Linked DNA regions of Halioglobus japonicus. Each later gene encodes a partner of the first gene's protein in a complex. Links are inferred from orthologs where the notes say so. Each region holds a gene or a part of one and is shown on either strand. Other genes may lie near its edges. The genes, in order: BST95_RS01055 and BST95_RS14940.

What was found.
Region 2: the proteins of BST95_RS01055 (region 1) and BST95_RS14940 are in contact, whole or in part, in a crystal structure (PDB 1JZD), measured with the Escherichia coli proteins. The link is inferred for Halioglobus japonicus from one-to-one orthologs.

Annotation. Positions count from the first base shown.
Region 1 is NZ_CP019450.1:210,862-218,837, forward strand. What follows is about bases 1,878-4,670. They hold BST95_RS01055 (protein-disulfide reductase DsbD family protein), read left to right. Parts: upstream 1,878-2,509; coding sequence 2,510-3,832; downstream 3,833-4,670. Other genes in these bases: BST95_RS01050 (copper chaperone PCu(A)C), read right to left, coding at 1,889-2,350; BST95_RS20235 (thioredoxin family protein), read left to right, coding at 3,814-4,254; aroQ (type II 3-dehydroquinate dehydratase), read left to right, coding at 4,486-4,670. Outside these bases: BST95_RS01035 (DNA polymerase II), read right to left, coding at 1-360; BST95_RS01040 (pentapeptide repeat-containing protein), read left to right, coding at 438-785; BST95_RS01045 (DUF2333 family protein), read right to left, coding at 826-1,872; more of aroQ, read left to right, coding at 4,671-4,929; accB (acetyl-CoA carboxylase biotin carboxyl carrier protein), read left to right, coding at 4,977-5,456; accC (acetyl-CoA carboxylase biotin carboxylase subunit), read left to right, coding at 5,478-6,818; prmA (50S ribosomal protein L11 methyltransferase), read left to right, coding at 6,913-7,803; tRNA dihydrouridine synthase DusB, read left to right, coding at 7,927-7,976. UniProt on the Escherichia coli protein: Required to facilitate the formation of correct disulfide bonds in some periplasmic proteins and for the assembly of the periplasmic c-type cytochromes.
Region 2 is NZ_CP019450.1:3,166,762-3,174,733, forward strand. What follows is about bases 2,621-5,409. They hold BST95_RS14940 (DsbC family protein), read right to left. Parts: upstream 4,496-5,409; coding sequence 3,746-4,495; downstream 2,621-3,745. Other genes in these bases: alaC (alanine transaminase), read right to left, coding at 2,621-3,574; xerD (site-specific tyrosine recombinase XerD), read right to left, coding at 4,582-5,409. Also shown: thrC (threonine synthase), read right to left, coding at 1-1,031; BST95_RS14930 (homoserine dehydrogenase), read right to left, coding at 1,042-2,352; more of alaC, read right to left, coding at 2,384-2,620; more of xerD, read right to left, coding at 5,410-5,487; rplS (50S ribosomal protein L19), read right to left, coding at 5,951-6,304; tRNA (guanosine(37)-N1)-methyltransferase TrmD, read right to left, coding at 6,359-7,096; ribosome maturation factor RimM, read right to left, coding at 7,105-7,653; rpsP (30S ribosomal protein S16), read right to left, coding at 7,673-7,921. UniProt on the Escherichia coli protein: Acts as a disulfide isomerase, interacting with incorrectly folded proteins to correct non-native disulfide bonds.

The DNA.
Region 1 (7,976 bases):
CTCCATTAAATAGCGGTCGACGGGATTGATATCCGCCTCCAGGGGCTCGCAGCCACGCTCTTCGAGCGCGTCGGCCAATTGCCTTGCCTGGCGATAACTTCGGCAGTACACACCCACTACCGCCGTATGCGCAAAATCACGCAGCTCCAGCGGCTGCACCTCCACCCCGGGCGTGCCTTCCAATAGCGGGCCGGCAATGCCGAGTTCGTCTCTGGACAGAAAAAAGGTACTGCGCTGTCCCTGCACCAACGCACACAGCGGGCCCTTGTCCGTGGTAAACCACAGCTCCAATTCGATACCGGCGGGGGTATCGCGCCAGTTGCGGCTGAGCAGGAAACCTTTGAGGTTGGATACGGTCATCTATTGAATTGAGGGCCAGTCGGCGATTAAGCTATGTGCCCGCTGAATGGGCCGGCAACGGTAGACAAGGACCTATCATGAACAAACCTGTGATCAAACCCGATCCCTTATACCAGCTCCTGCGCAATGAGGACATCAAGGGTTTTAACGAGCAACGCGACACGCTGGATACCGGTGAACTGAAGAGCGGCGACTACCGCGGCCGCGATCTGCGTAACATGAACGCCGACGGCCTTGACTTCAGCGATTCCTACTTCCGCAACGCGGACCTCAGCGGCATCGACTTCCGCAATACCAATCTGGAAGGGGCCAGCTTGCTGGATGCCAAGCTGTCGGGCACTTACTTCCCGCAGGAACTGTCCGCCACAGAAATTCGCCTGTCCCTGGATACAGGCACCCGGCTGCGTTACGAAAGCTCCAAGTAGGCCTGCCCATGCGCCGAGCCTAGCTCGGCGCAATAATCCATCAACCCTGCAGTAGCAAATCCCGCAAGTCGATAATCGCCGCATTTGCCCGGCTGATATAGGACGCCATCACCAGTGAGTGGTTGGCAAACAGACCAAAGCCGGTGCCATTGAGAATCACCGGGCTCCACAGCTGCTCCTGAGAGCCTTCCAGCTCACGAATAATCTGCTGCAGGCTGACCAGCGCGTTCTTCTTGCGCAGCACATCGGCGAAGTCCACCTCCACCGCCTTGAGGAAATGGATCAGGGCCCAGGTGGTACCGCGGGCCTCGAAGAACACATCATCGATCTCATTCCAGGGCGTTTTCACCACGACCTCGCCCGGCGCATTGGTGGACTGGCTGGCCGCAGTGTCGCCCGCCAGATCCGTATTGATCCGGCGCTGACCCACACTGGCCGACAGGCGCTGGGACAGACTGCCCAGCCGGGTGTTCACGGTGGACAGCCAGTAACGCAGATTGTCGGCGCGCGCATAGAACTGCGCGTGGGGATCATCGGTGTCGGACAGCCGGGTGAAATAGGCGCGGGTATAGGAAAGGGCCTCACGATATTCCGACTCGGACGAGGGTAGAATCCAGCTGTTGGAATCGAAGTGATAGCGGGGTTCCGCCACCGCGAGGTCAGCGTCCTCGGTAGACTGCGACTGCGAGCGGCTGAACACCTCGCGCATGGCCCGTGACATATCGCGCACCTGCACCAATACCCCGTATTCCCAGTTGGGCATGTTGTCGAGGAAGATGCCGGGCGGGAAACGATCGTTGTGGATATAGCCACCGGGTTTGTCCAGCAAGGTTTCCATCACACCCATTAAGGCCGCCGTCGTCACTGAACCGGTGACGACTTCACCGCCGTCTGTCGCGGCGTATTCGGCAGCCTTCTCGCGCGGATCGAAGCGATCCGGCGTGCCACTCCAGTAAATGGCCAGCACCAGGATGATCAGCGCGTACACAAGTACGGCCAAGAGAATCCACTTGCCGGGGCCCTTCTCGGGCAAAACGTTCAACAGGCTGTCGCGCCATTCGTCCAAGGTGTCTCTTACTGCACTCATACCCTAGTCTCTACTGTCAGTGATGATGGTGGTGATGATCGCCCGCGCTGGCCGCGCTCTTGCGCACTTCGGCCTCAGTGCACAGCTCTTCTCCCGAGGCAAAGGTCAGACACAGGGTGCGGGTCTGGCCCGGCTGGGGCATGGCCTCAAGATCGAACAGCATAAGGTGCGTCCCCCCAGGGGCAAGCGCAACCGTGTCGCCAGGGGCTACTGTCAGTGTAGTCAATTCCATCATCCGCAGCAGGCCGTCGACCTCGGCCGTGGTATGGATTTCCACCTTGCCGGCGCCGGATACTGTGGCGGCGACCACTTCCGCGGGCTCGCTGCCGCTATTGGACAGCGATAAATAGGCAGCGGTTGTCTTCTGCACCGGCGGCAGGGCCCTGACCCAGGCATCGTCTATCGTCAGTGAAGAAGCGGTGGCTACCAGCGGCAGAGCGGCGAGCACTGCCGCGAAAACGCGAGTTCGAAACAACACGGTGACTCCAAAGGAAACTATTTACGCGAAAAGGCGTCCTAGACTACACCACGGTTGGCTCGCTCAGCCAGCGAATTGGGCCACGGGCCTTTGACTGATAGAATTTAGGCCCAGAACCGCCGGCACGGTGCCGACGGGGCCACAACATACGGAACCACTATGCGCCTGCTACTGGCCACACTGCTACTTCTTACATCCACTTTTTCTCAGGCCCAGTTACCCGGCACCAACAATCCGTTCGCGGCGGAGCAGCCGGACTTCCTGCCGGTTGAGGAAGCGTATCAACTGGAGGTCGAACCCAGTGATGAGGGCCTGCGCTTTTACTGGCAGATCGCCGACGGCTACTACCTGTATCAGCACGCGTTCAAATTCCAGGGTGAGGATGACGAGGGCGCACTGGCGCTCCAGGGCCAACTCCCCCAGGGCATAGACCGCACCGATGAGTTCTTCGGTGATGTCACCGTCTACTACAACCAGGCCGACGTCACCGTAGAGGCCGAGCGCCAGGGGGACGACACCGTACAGCTGACCGTCACGTCCCAGGGCTGCGCAGATGCGGGCCTGTGCTACCCACCGCGCAAACAGTTTTTCAGCTGGGCACCAGACGCTGGCACCGTCACCGAAACCACGCCGCCAGCGCGCAAAGCCAGCGTCGTCACTACACAGAAGAGTGCGCCCCAGAGCGATGGCGCCAGCCCGGCCCAGGGCCTGGGCTCGCTGCCCTACATGATGCTGCTGGCCTTTCTCGGTGGCGCCATTCTCAACCTGATGCCCTGTGTCTTCCCGATCCTGTCGCTCAAGGTACTCAGTTTCGCCCAGAGCACTGACGAGGACCGCCACCTGCACAGCTGGCTGTATACCGCCGGCGTGGTGATCAGCTTCGTGGCGATCGCCGCTGTACTCATCGGCCTGCAACAGGCGGGCAGCGCCGTCGGCTGGGGCTTCCAGTTGCAGTCGCCGGGTTTTGTGATCGCGCTGGCCTACCTGTTCCTGGTGATGGGCCTGTCACTGTCGGGGCTGGTCAGCCTCGGCGGTAATCTGATGAATACCGGCAGTTCACTGGCAGACCGCGGCGGCCTCAGCGGCAGCTTCTTCACCGGCGTATTGGCGGTGGTGGTGGCCAGCCCCTGCACGGCGCCCTTTATGGGCACCGCCCTGGGGTTTGCCGTCACCCAACCACCGGTAGTGGGACTGTCGGTCTTCGCCGCCCTGGGTGTCGGCATGGCCGCCCCACTGTTGTTGTTCAGCTACAGCGGTGGCGCCCGTGCGCTAATGCCGCGCCCGGGCCCTGGATGGAAACCCTTAAGGAATTCCTGGCCTTTCCCCTCTATGGCGCAGCCATCTGGCTGGTATGGGTGGCGGGTCGCCAGACTGGTGTCAATACCATGGCGGCCGTGCTTTGCGGTGCGCTATTGCTCACCCTGGGGCTGTGGCTGTGGCAACAGGGCGGTAAGCGCCGCTGGATGGCGGCCGCAGCTGTGATCAGCGCCATTGCCCTGGCGAGCATCGACAACCTCGACCCAGTGCGAGGCGGCCAAGCCTCACTGGGCGAGGGCCGGGTAGCCTGGTCTGAGCCAACGCTTGAAGAATTGCGCGCCGCCGGCAAGCCCGTATTTGTGGATGTGACCGCCGATTGGTGTATTACCTGCCTCGCCAATGAGCGGGCAGTGTTGTTCACCGACGACATCACCGCTGCCTTCGCCGACCACGGCGTCACCTATATGGTCGCCGATTGGACCAATTATGACGCCGAGATCGCCGAATTTATCGCCAGTCACGGCCGTACCGGCATTCCCCTGTACGTGATGTACCCGCCCCTGGGGGCCGGCGAACCATTTCTGTTGCCGCAAATCCTCACCGACCAACTGGTCATCGATGCCCTGAACGCCGTTTCTGGCAAATAGCCCGCACTTGTCGGCATGTTAGCTGACTTTACGCGCGGTTTCAGAGAAGATCGTTCTTCTTCCCCGAAACCGCCCAGCAACAGCCCGGAGAAGCCCACAACTTCCTAAATATTGCTAACTTCCGCTATCGCGCTGCTAAATGCTGGCAAAATGCCGATTTTTACCAAAGACGTGGACAAAATGTCGATATTACGCCACACTGCTGCAATAAATAGCGCCTGAGAACCCAACATGGCCACCATACTTGTCCTGCACGGCCCCAACCTGAACCTGCTCGGTGAACGCGAGCCGGAGATTTACGGCAGCACCACGCTGTCTGATATCAACCAGACGCTACAGCAACAAGCCCGCGACAAAGGCCACCACCTGCTCTATGTACAAAGCAACGCCGAGTACGAGCTGGTCGAGCGCGTCCAGGACGCCCGCCACGAAGGCGTGAACTTCATTCTGATTAACCCCGCGGCATTCACCCACACTAGTGTGGCCCTGCGCGATGCGCTGGCGGCGGTGGAGATTCCCTTTATAGAAGTCCACCTGTCCAACGTTCATGCCCGCGAGGAATTCCGCAAGCATTCCTATTTCTCGGACCTGGCTCAAGGCGTGATCTGCGGCCTCGGCCCCCAAGGCTACGAACTCGGCCTGCAGGCGGCGATCAAGTATATCGAGCAGTCCTGACCTGCCCTGCCCCATTAACGAAACCTCAACTTGAAGAGAACAACACCATGGACATTCGCAAAGTAAAAAAACTGATCGAGTTGCTGGAAGAGTCGAATATCGACGAAATTGAGATCAAGGAAGGCGAAGAATCTGTGCGCATCAGTCGCAACAGCATGCAGCCCATGATGGCTGCGCCCGCGGCGCCTGCCTACGCACCCGTGCCCGCCGCGGCACCTGCGCCGGCACCCGCACCTATTGCTGCGGCACCGGAACCCGCGCCTGCTGCTGAGCCCGCCGCGCCGGCCACCACGGGCCATGTCGTGAAATCACCCATGGTGGGCACCTTCTACCGCGCACCGTCACCCAGCTCACCCTCGTTCGCAGAGGTTGGCCAGACCGTCAAAGTCGGCGACGTCATCTGTATTGTCGAAGCGATGAAAATGATGAACCAGATCGAGGCCGACAAGTCGGGCACCATTGAAGCCATCCTCGTGGACAACGGCGAGCCGGTGGAATTCGACCAGCCGCTGTTCTCCATCGTATAAGGAGGGCACATCGAGATGCCCATTCTGGACAAGGTTCTTATCGCCAACCGCGGCGAGATTGCACTGCGCGTACTGCGCGCGTGCAAAGAGCTCGACATCAAGACCGTTGCGGTGCACTCCGTTGCCGACGCTGAATTGATGCACGTGCGGCTGGCTGATGAATCCGTATGTATCGGCCCCGCGCCCTCCAAGGAAAGCTACCTCAATGTGCCGGCACTGATCAGTGCCGCCGAGGTCACTGACGCCACCGCCATCCACCCCGGCTACGGCTTTCTCTCTGAGAATGCCGACTTCGCCGACCAGGTCGAGAAAAGCGGCTTTACCTTTGTTGGCCCGCGCGCCGAAACCATTCGCCTGATGGGCGACAAGGTATCTGCGATTGAGGCCATGAAACGGGCCGGCGTTCCCACGGTACCGGGCTCCGACGGCCCCCTCACCGACGACCACGACCGCACTCGGGAAATCGCCCAGCGCGTTGGCTATCCGGTGATCATCAAGGCTGCCGCTGGCGGCGGTGGTCGCGGCATGCGCGTGGTGCACAACGAAGAGGTGCTGATCTCCTCGATTGAAGTGACCAAGTCGGAAGCTGCCGCGGCCTTCGGGTCTGACGTGGTGTATCTGGAGAAATTTCTACAGAAGCCCCGCCATGTCGAGGTCCAGGTTCTGGCCGACGGCCAGGGCGACGCCATTCACCTGGGTGACCGTGACTGCTCATTGCAACGCCGCCACCAGAAAGTCATCGAAGAAGCGCCTGCGCCCGGCATTCCCGAGGACTTGCGCAACCAGGTCTACGAGGCCTGCGTCAACGCGTGCATCGAGATCGGTTATCGCGGCGCCGGCACCTTCGAATTCCTGTACGAGGATGGCGGATTTTACTTCATCGAGATGAATACCCGGGTCCAGGTGGAGCACCCGGTCACTGAGATGGTGACCAGTTTCGATATCGTCAAGGAGCAGCTGCGCATCGCCGCAGGCATGCCACTGTCCGTCACCCAGGACGAGATCAGCTTCAACGGGCACTCTTTTGAGTGCCGGATTAACGCCGAAGATCCGCAGAATTTCCTGCCCTCGCCGGGCAAGGTAAATACGTTCCACGCCCCGGGCGGGCTGGGCGTACGCTGTGACTCGCACCTCTATGACGGCTACACCGTCCCGCCCTTCTACGATTCGCTGATCGCCAAAATTATCACCTTTGGCGAGAGCCGCGATGTCGCCCTGGCACGCATGCGCCAGGCGCTGGATGAGCTGGTGGTTGAGGGCATTCGCACCAATACCCCGCTGCACCGGGAGCTGTGCCGCGACAGCGCGTTCCAGGCGGGTGGTGTGAGCATTCACTACCTCGAAAGCAAGCTGGAAGACTGACGGAAATCAGCTCTACCCCGGGCGCCGCGACCCCTCAGGAATCACGCTTTCTGAGGGAGTCACGACCCCTGACCACCCCCACAGGAATCGTCCCATGACCTGGATTCAACTGCGACTGGACACCCACCCGGAACAGGTGGAAGCGCTGGAGGACCTGATGCTGGCCAGCGGTTCGGTAGCCGTCACTCTGGAAGACAACGCCGACCAGCCAGTGCTGGAACCAGCCGTGGGGGAAACGCCGCTGTGGCGCCAGACCCGCCTCACCGGTCTGTACCCCGCCGACACTGACATCGAAGCCATCCTCGCGCACTTCCCGGACGAACTGCTCGAGAAGTGCCATTCGCGAGTGGAGATTCTGGAAGACAAGGACTGGGAACGGGAGTGGATGCAACACTACCAGCCCATGCAGTTTGGTCAGCGCCTGTGGGTTTGCCCCAGCTGGCTGGAACCCCCGGAACCCAGTGCGGTCAATTTGCTGCTTGATCCCGGCCTGGCCTTTGGCACCGGCACCCATCCCACCACCGCCCTGTGCCTGGCGGAACTGGACGGCATGGCGCTGAATGACCAGATCGTGGTCGATTACGGATGCGGTTCCGGGATTCTCGCGGTGGCCGCCCTCAAGCTCGGTGCCGTCGAGGCGCTGGGTGTCGACAACGATCCCCAGGCATTGGTGGCTAGCCGTGACAACGCCCAGCGCAATGGCGTCGACGCCGATGCTTTCCCGGTGGCTTTACCTGGCGCTTACGACTCCGAGGCCTGGCAGGCACGTGCCGACACCGTCATCGCCAACATCCTGGCCGGTCCACTGATAGAACTCTCGCCCACCCTGTTACACCTGCTAAAACCAGGCGGCACACTGCTACTCTCCGGGCTGCTGAATACCCAGGCCGAAGGCATTATCGCGCACTACGCCTCCGAACTTTCGCTGCGAATCGCCTCGGAACACGAGGGCTGGGTGTGCCTGCGAGGCGAGCGCCCCGCATAACGTCGCTGTCAACACCCAGCGAGAAAAAAGCTGGGTGTTTTTTGTGCAGAAATTCTTCCCCGCGCTGGGTCTGAGGAGTATGATACCGCCTCTTTTTCGCAGCCTTTCTTCAAAAGCGAACCCATGCCTCAAATCGGACCCTACACGCTGGCAAACCCTGTCGCACTGGCCCC
Region 2 (7,972 bases), 3.0 Mb from region 1 along the record:
ATGTCGCCATTGTCGAAGTCGCTCATGAGCTGCGCAATCGCTGCGCCATCGCGCTGGTACAGATCGAACAACAGGCGCTCGAAGTTGCTGGACACGGTAATGTCCATGCTCGGCGACAACGAGTGTTCCAGGGGCTGACGGCCGTAGCTGCCGCTGGTCATTATCCGGTGCAATACGTCGTTGCGGTTGGTCGCAATAATGAGACGCTCCACAGGCAGGCCCATTTTATGCGCCAGATAGCCCGCAAAGATGTCCCCGAAATTACCGGTGGGCACCGAGAACGCGACTTTACGCGCAGGTGCGCCAAGGGCGACTGCGGCATAAAAGTAGTAAACGATCTGGGCCATGATGCGCGCCCAGTTAATGGAGTTCACCGCCACCAGGCTGCGATCGGAAGGCAGAAAGCTGCGATCGTTAAAGCTGGCTTTCACCATGGCCTGGCAATCGTCGAAGTTACCCTGCACCGCCAGGTTGTGGATATTGTCGCCCACTACCGTAGTCATCTGCTTACGCTGAACGTCGGAGACGCGCTCGTGCGGATGCAGAATGAAAATATCGATATTCTTGCAGCGCTTGCAGCCCTCGATAGCGGCCGAGCCGGTATCGCCAGACGTGGCGCCCATGATCACAACCTTCTGGTGCTTGCGCTCCAGCACGTAATCGAGCAGGCGGCCCAGCAACTGCAATGCGAAGTCTTTGAACGCCAGTGTGGGACCGTGGAACAGTTCCAAAACCCACTGGTTGCTGTCGATCTGCACCATTGGCGCGACCGCTTCGTGACGAAACTCTGCGTAGGTTTCCTCGAGAATGGCTTTGAGATCCGCCTCAGGAATACAGTCATCAACAAACGGCGTGATAATTTTTTGCGCGAGCTGCGCGTAGTTCATGCCGGCCATAGCCGCAATTTCGGCTTCGCTGAATGTAGGCAGCGTTTCGGGCACGTACAGGCCGCCATCAGACGCCAGGCCTGTCAGGAGAACTTCTTCAAAATTTAGAGCCGGGGCCTGGCCACGGGTGCTGATGTACTTCACGTTTTGTTCCTCAACCGTCCAGCGCTTCGACACGAATGCGCGTGACTTCTCCTGAAATTGTATCCAGACCTTCTATCGATGCTACCGCCCTATCGACATTGCCCTGCACGGCCTTGTTGGTGAGCAGGATGAGCGGTACGCGGGTTTCACCCGCGGCCGGCGCTTTCTGAATCAACGCCTCGATGCTAATGCCCTGGTCACTGAATATGCTGGCGATCTGCGAGAGTACGCCGGGCTTGTCTTCGGCCTCCATACGCAGGTACCACGCGGTGCTGACACGCTCCATGGGTACGATAGGCAGATCCTGCAAGGCATCGGTTGCAAAGCCCAGGGCGGGTACGCGGCACTGCTGACCCGCACCCAACTCACGCGCAAGATCGACGATATCTGCCACTACTGCTGATGCCGTAGGCTCTGCCCCGGCGCCAGCGCCGTAGTACAGCGTTGGACCCACCGCATCACCTTCTACGAGCACAGCATTCTTCACACCGTTGACGTTGGCGAGCAGGCGCGACTCCGGAATCAATGTGGGATGAACACGCAGTTCCACGCCTTCATCACTTTGCTTGGCAACACCCAGGTGCTTGATCCGATAGCCGAGCTCTTCAGCGTACTCCACATCCTGCGTGGTAAGACGGGTAATGCCCTCGGCATACACTGAGGAGAACTGCAGCGGCATGCCGAACGCCAGCGATGCGAGAATCACCAGCTTGTGAGCGGCATCAATACCTTCCACATCAAATGTGGGATCGGCCTCCGCGTAACCCAGTGCCTGCGCCTCGGCCAGCACATCGGCGAAATCACGGCCCTTCTCGCGCATCTCGCTGAGGATAAAGTTGCCGGTGCCGTTGATAATGCCCGCCAGCCATTCAATCCGGTTGCCGGCCAGGCCTTCGCGCAACGCCTTGATAATAGGGATACCGCCGGCCACGGCGGCTTCGTAGCGAATCACCACATTGTTCTGTTCGGCCAGCGCAAACAACTCGTTACCGAATTCAGCAATGAGCGCCTTGTTGGCAGTCACAACATGCTTGCCGTTCGTAAGCGCTTCAGTCACCAGGTCACGAGCTACCGTCGTACCGCCAATCAGTTCGACCAGCACATCGACTTCCGGGTCGCGAGCCACCTCGAAAATATCTCGGGTAACACGTGTATCCCCAAGATCACAGGCCGGGTTATCGCGACGCGCACCCACCACGGTAATCTCCAACTCGCCTTGGGCGCGGGCATTAATGGCCTGCGCGTTACGAGTGAGGACGTTAAACGTGCCGCTTCCCACGGTGCCCAGGCCGCAAATTCCGACCTTTACTGGCTTGCTCATACTGTTGCTATCTCCAGCGCTGCGGCTCGCCTCAGGCGAAACCATCATTTTTAAACATACGTTTGATATTGCGAATCGCCTGACGCGTACGGTGTTCGTTTTCGATCAGACCGAACCGCACATAGCCCTCGCCATACTCGCCGAATCCCACGCCGGGCGAGACCGCCACTTTGGCTTCTTGCAGCAGCTTTTTACTGAACTCGATGGAGTCGTAGTCGCTGTAACACTCGGGAATTTTCGCCCACACGAACATGGTGGCCCGCGGCGGCGTGACCGCCCAACCAACGGCGTTCAGGCCTTCACACAGCACGTCGCGGCGCGACTTGTACATGGCGTTGATTTCACTCACGCAGGTCTGGTCACCTTCCAGTGCCGCGATGGCCGCCACCTGAATCGGTGTGAACATGCCGTAATCGAGGTACGACTTCATCCGCGCCAACGCACCCACCAGGGTTTTGTTGCCGCAACAGAAGCCCACACGCCAACCCGGCATGTTGTAGCTCTTGGACATGCTGTAAAACTCCACGGCGATATCCATGGCGCCCTCTACCTGCAGAATCGACGGCGCTTCATAGCCGTCGTAGCACAGGTCGGCGTAAGCCAGATCCTGTACCACCCAGATATTGTGTTCCTTGGCAATGGCCACCACGCGCTCGAAAAACTCCAGTTCCACGCAATAGGCCGTGGGGTTGGAGGGGAAGTTGAGCACCAGCATCTTGGGCCGTGGCCAGCTGTTGTGAATTGCCTTTTCCAGTTCATCGAAGAAATCTTCTTCGTTCATGCCCATGGGCACGTGGCGGATATCCGCACCGGAGATCACAAAACCATAGGGGTGAATCGGGTACGAGGGATTGGGCACCAGAATCGCGTCGCCGGGGCCAGTGGTGGCCAGCGCCAGGTGTGCCAGGCCTTCTTTGGAGCCCAGGGTGACAATGGCTTCAGTTTCGGGGTCGAGCGTGACCTCGTAGCGGCGCTGGTACCAATCACAAATCGCTTTGCGCAACCTTGGAATACCCTTGGACTGCGAATAGCGATGGGTATCGCCGCGCTGGGCGGTCTCCACCAGCTTGTCGACGATATGCTCCGGGGTCGGCTGATCGGGGTTGCCCATGCCGAAATCGATGATATCCTCGCCCGCCGCTCGCGCCTGCTGCTTCAACTCACCAATAATGTTGAACACATAGGGAGGTAGGCGTGAAATGCGCCGGAATTGTTCGTCCACGATTTCTAACTCTTACTTCGGTTATGACAGCCCAGCAAAGGGCTGGAGAACTGACAGGAAAGGGGTCAGAAACAGTACGGTTTAAGGGGGGGATGTCAACGCGGGGGATTACCAAAAACACCCGCGAAAAAGGAAAAACCCGCACGCAATGGCGCGCGGGTTTAGAGAAAATTACTCTACACCAAGTGTCGCAAGAATCTTGTCAGCATCCTGGTAGCCGGGAATCATCTGGCCAGTGTCGGTAATAATCGCAGGGGTGCCACGCACACCGAGCTGCTGGCCGAGCTGGTACTGCTCATCAACGGGGTTGGAATCGCACTGCTTAACCGGTACCGGCTCCTTGTTTTTCAGCGCGGTGAGAGTCTGCTGCGGGTTCTCTGCACACCAGGCGCCTACCAGCTGGCGATAGCCCGCTGAGTCGGTGCCGCCACGTGGGAAGGCCAGGTAACGCACCTGTACGCCGTGTTTGTTCAGCTCCGGCACTTCATTGTGCAGCTTCTGGCAGTAGAAACAGGTGGTATCGGTGAATACGGTGATCTCGCCTTTCACCTCTCCTTCAGGCGCAAATACAATCATGTCGGCCTCGTCCAGGGCCTCCATCTTGGCCAGGCGCTCGCCATCACGGCGCTGCTCGGTGAGGTTTACAAACTGGCCGTTATCGACCTGAAACAGGTCACCCACCAGGAAATGCTTGCCGTCAGCGGTGGCGTAAACCATGGGACCGTTATCAAACTGTACTTCGTACATGCCCTGGATATCGCTGGTGCTCACAGTGCTCACCGACAGGCCCATGGCGGGGCTGTTCATGGCGGCACTAATGCGCTCAAAGGTTTCTTTGTCCACCGGCGCGCCGGCATTGACCATAGGAGCCACGGCAATGATCAGGGTAGCCACAGCGGCCTGGTACAGTCGATTAAACATCTTGTTTCCTCATTAATTTCGCCCCGGCCTCCCCTGGCCGGTGCACAGTTCTCAGCTCTTTGAGCATCAGTAGCGCAATAAGTTCCTCAACCCCGTGGATGGTGCTCGGCATGCAGTTCCTGCATCCGCTGCTTCGCCACGTGGGTGTATATCTGGGTGGTCGTCAGGTCGCTGTGCCCCAGCAACATTTGCACGACCCGCAGATCCGCTCCGTGATTCAGGAGATGGGTCGCGAATGCGTGGCGCAGGGTGTGGGGAGACAGTGCCTGGCGAATACCGGCGCGCTGGGCGTAGATTTTAATACGATACCAGAAGGTCTGGCGAGTCATCTGCCGCCCTCTTTTACTGGGAAACACAACATCGGAGGGGATTCCCTTGAGCATTTCACCCCGCGGACCGGCCATATAGCGTTGCAACCAGCTGAGCGCCTCCTCACCCATAGGCACCAGCCGCTCCTTACTGCCCTTGCCGAACACCCGCACCACCCCCTGGTTGAGGCTCACCTGGGTCACCTGCAGGCTGGTCAGCTCTGTCACCCTGAGGCCGCAGGCATACAACAGCTCGAGCATGGTGCGATCGCGGAATTCCAGCGGATCGTCGAGATCGGGTGCCTCAAGCAGCTTGTCGACCTGGGCTTCGGAGATGGACTTGGGCAATGGGCGCCCGAGCTTGGGGCTGTCGACATCCAGGGTAGGATCGGCCTGTATCCGCCCTTCCCTGATCAGGTACTTATAAAAGCCCCTGGCACAGGACATAAACCTCGCGGTGGAGCGCTGTGACTGCCCCTGCTCCAGGCGCGCTCCGAGGTAGGCCTGCAGTTCAGCGCGGTCGGCGCGAACCACTGTGCTACCTTTGTTTTTGGCAAGCCATTCATTGAATTGGCGCAGGTCGCGGCGGTAGGAGCTCAGGGTGTTGTCACTGAGGCCCTTCTCCATCCACATGGCGTCGATGTAGCGTTCGATTTCTGGGTGTTCTAGCAGGGCTTCTGACATGCGGTAACGGTAACATGATTCGATGTGATTGGGGTTGTTCCGGCTAGCCGGGCCGGAACGGAGTTTATCTCTCGAAACCGCTGCAAGGCCATCCATGGCGCGCTTCGGCGTCCGCCATCCATGGCTCCCGACGATCTCGAGAGATAAACTCCGTTCCCGCCCTCTATTTCGCCATACACGCCACACCCCAGGCGAAAAGCCTCTCTAGAATAGAAACACCCCAGGTACCGGTAGACATACAGCCCCAAGGCCGAGAGAGCTTTTGCCCTTCCAATATCGTCGGGAGGCTGGGTGGCGCGGCCGGCGATCCGGTACGCCGAAACGCCCCATGGATGGGTTCGCAGTGGTCTTGGAAGGGCAAAAGCTCTCTTGGCCGCCACGTGAAGAAGCTTCTAACCCCGAACTAAAGGCAAAAAAAAAGCGGCCACTAGGGCCGCTTTCGGATACTGCGAAAGGCAGAAGCTTAGGACAGCTTCTCCTTGATGCGGGCAGCCTTACCAGACAGCTCACGCAGGTAGTACAGCTTGGCCTGACGTACGTCGCCGCGACGCTTGACAGTGATGCTGTCTACGAGGGGGCTGTAAGTCTGGAAAGTACGCTCTACGCCAACACCGTGGGAGATTTTGCGTACAGTGAAGGCAGAGTTCAGCGCGCGGTTGCGCTTGGCGATAACAACGCCTTCGAACGCCTGCAGACGCTCGCGGTTGCCTTCTTTTACTTTTACCTGAACAACCACGGTATCACCCGGGGCAAATTCAGGCAGCTCTTTCTCCATCTGTTCAGCTTCAAGCTGAGAAATGATCTTGTTGGTGCTCATGGCGCGCTCCTGTTGATTAACAATCGTAGCTTCACAGCTAGCGGTTTTAAAATTTCACTCGCGTTCGCGGAGATACTCCGCCAACAATTCGTCTTCTTCGGCCGTGTTGGCCCTGCCCTCCAGCAAGTCCGGGCGACGCTCGTACGTTCTTCCCAGTGCCTGCTTCAGGCGCCAGCGGCGAATCCACTCGTGATTGCCGCTGAGCAATACTTCCGGTACCGGCTTACCCTGGTACTCCTCTGGCCGGGTGTAGTGTGGGCAGTCCAACAGGCCATCGGCGTAGGAATCTTCCTGAGCCGACAGCTCGTGCCCCAACACTCCGGGCAAATGGCGTGTTACCGAGTCGATAACCACCATGGCAGCCAGTTCGCCGCCGCTTAAAACGTAGTCGCCAATGGATATTTCTTCATCCACTTCCGCTTCGATCAGGCGTTCATCGACACCTTCATAGCGGCCGGCAACCAGGATCAGCGCTTGCTCCTGTGAGAGTGCCACAGACTTGCCGTGGTCCAGGCGCTTACCCTGAGGCGAGAGGTAGATCACTCTAGCGTCTACTCCCGCCGCCTCCCTTGCTGCGGCTATCGCCTGCTGCAGGGGATCAATCTTCATCAACATGCCCGGGCCACCGCCGTAGGGCCTGTCGTCCACCGTGCGATGCTTGTCGGTGGTGAAGTCCCGCGGATTGCTGTGGCTGATAGTCACCAGCCCCTGCTTTACCGCTCTGCCCGTGACACCATGGTCCGTGACAGCTTCAAACATTTCCGGGAACAGGCTGACCAGTGCAATATGCATGTTGCCGCCTATTCCTCGAGGTACCAATCGACCTCGATAACGCCCTCTTCCAGGCTTACCCGGGTGACCACATCGCCGGGCAGGTAGGGAACCAGTCGTTCCCTGTCATCGATGCTGCCGTCGCTTGCCTTGATCACCAGCACGTCATTGGCGCCGGTTTCGATCATGTAATCGACAGTGCCCAACAGCACGCGATCGCCTTCTGATTCGGGCTCCCGACCCCAGGCTTGCAAACCTTGCAACTGGTGCCAGTAGTAATCGCCCTCTTCCAGGCTGGGGAGGCTATTCGCCTCCACCACAATGCTCAGTCCCTTGAAGGACTCCGCCAGGGTACGGTCATCCACCCCCGCGATATGGGCAATCATGCCCTTGCCATGGCGCTTCCACTCATCGAACTCAACCGTTTCCAGTGAGCCGCGTCGCTGGAGCTGCCAGGCACCGAACCGAAAGAGGTTTTCTTCAGGATCGGTAAATGAGTGCACTTTGACCCACCCCTTAACGCCGTACGGGCCGGTAATTTTACCGGCAGTCAGCGGGTTGGCACCGGACTCACTCATAAAGACCGGTCAGCGGGGATTAGGCCGCTACAGCAGCTTCCTTAACCAGCTTGGCTACGCGCTCAGACAGCTGCGCACCCTGGCCCTGCCAGTATGCGATGCGATCGGAGTCAACGCGCAGGCGCTCTTCCTGGCCACGGGCTACGGGGTTGAAGAAACCAACGCGCTCAATGAAGCGGCCATTGCGCGCATTGCGGCTGTCGGTCACTGTCAGGTGGTAGAAGGGGCGCTTTTTGGAGCCGCCACGTGCAAGACGAATAGTTACCATGTGATCTCAATTCCTTGATTTTTAAGGCGAAATCTCCCGCTTGGGATGGCT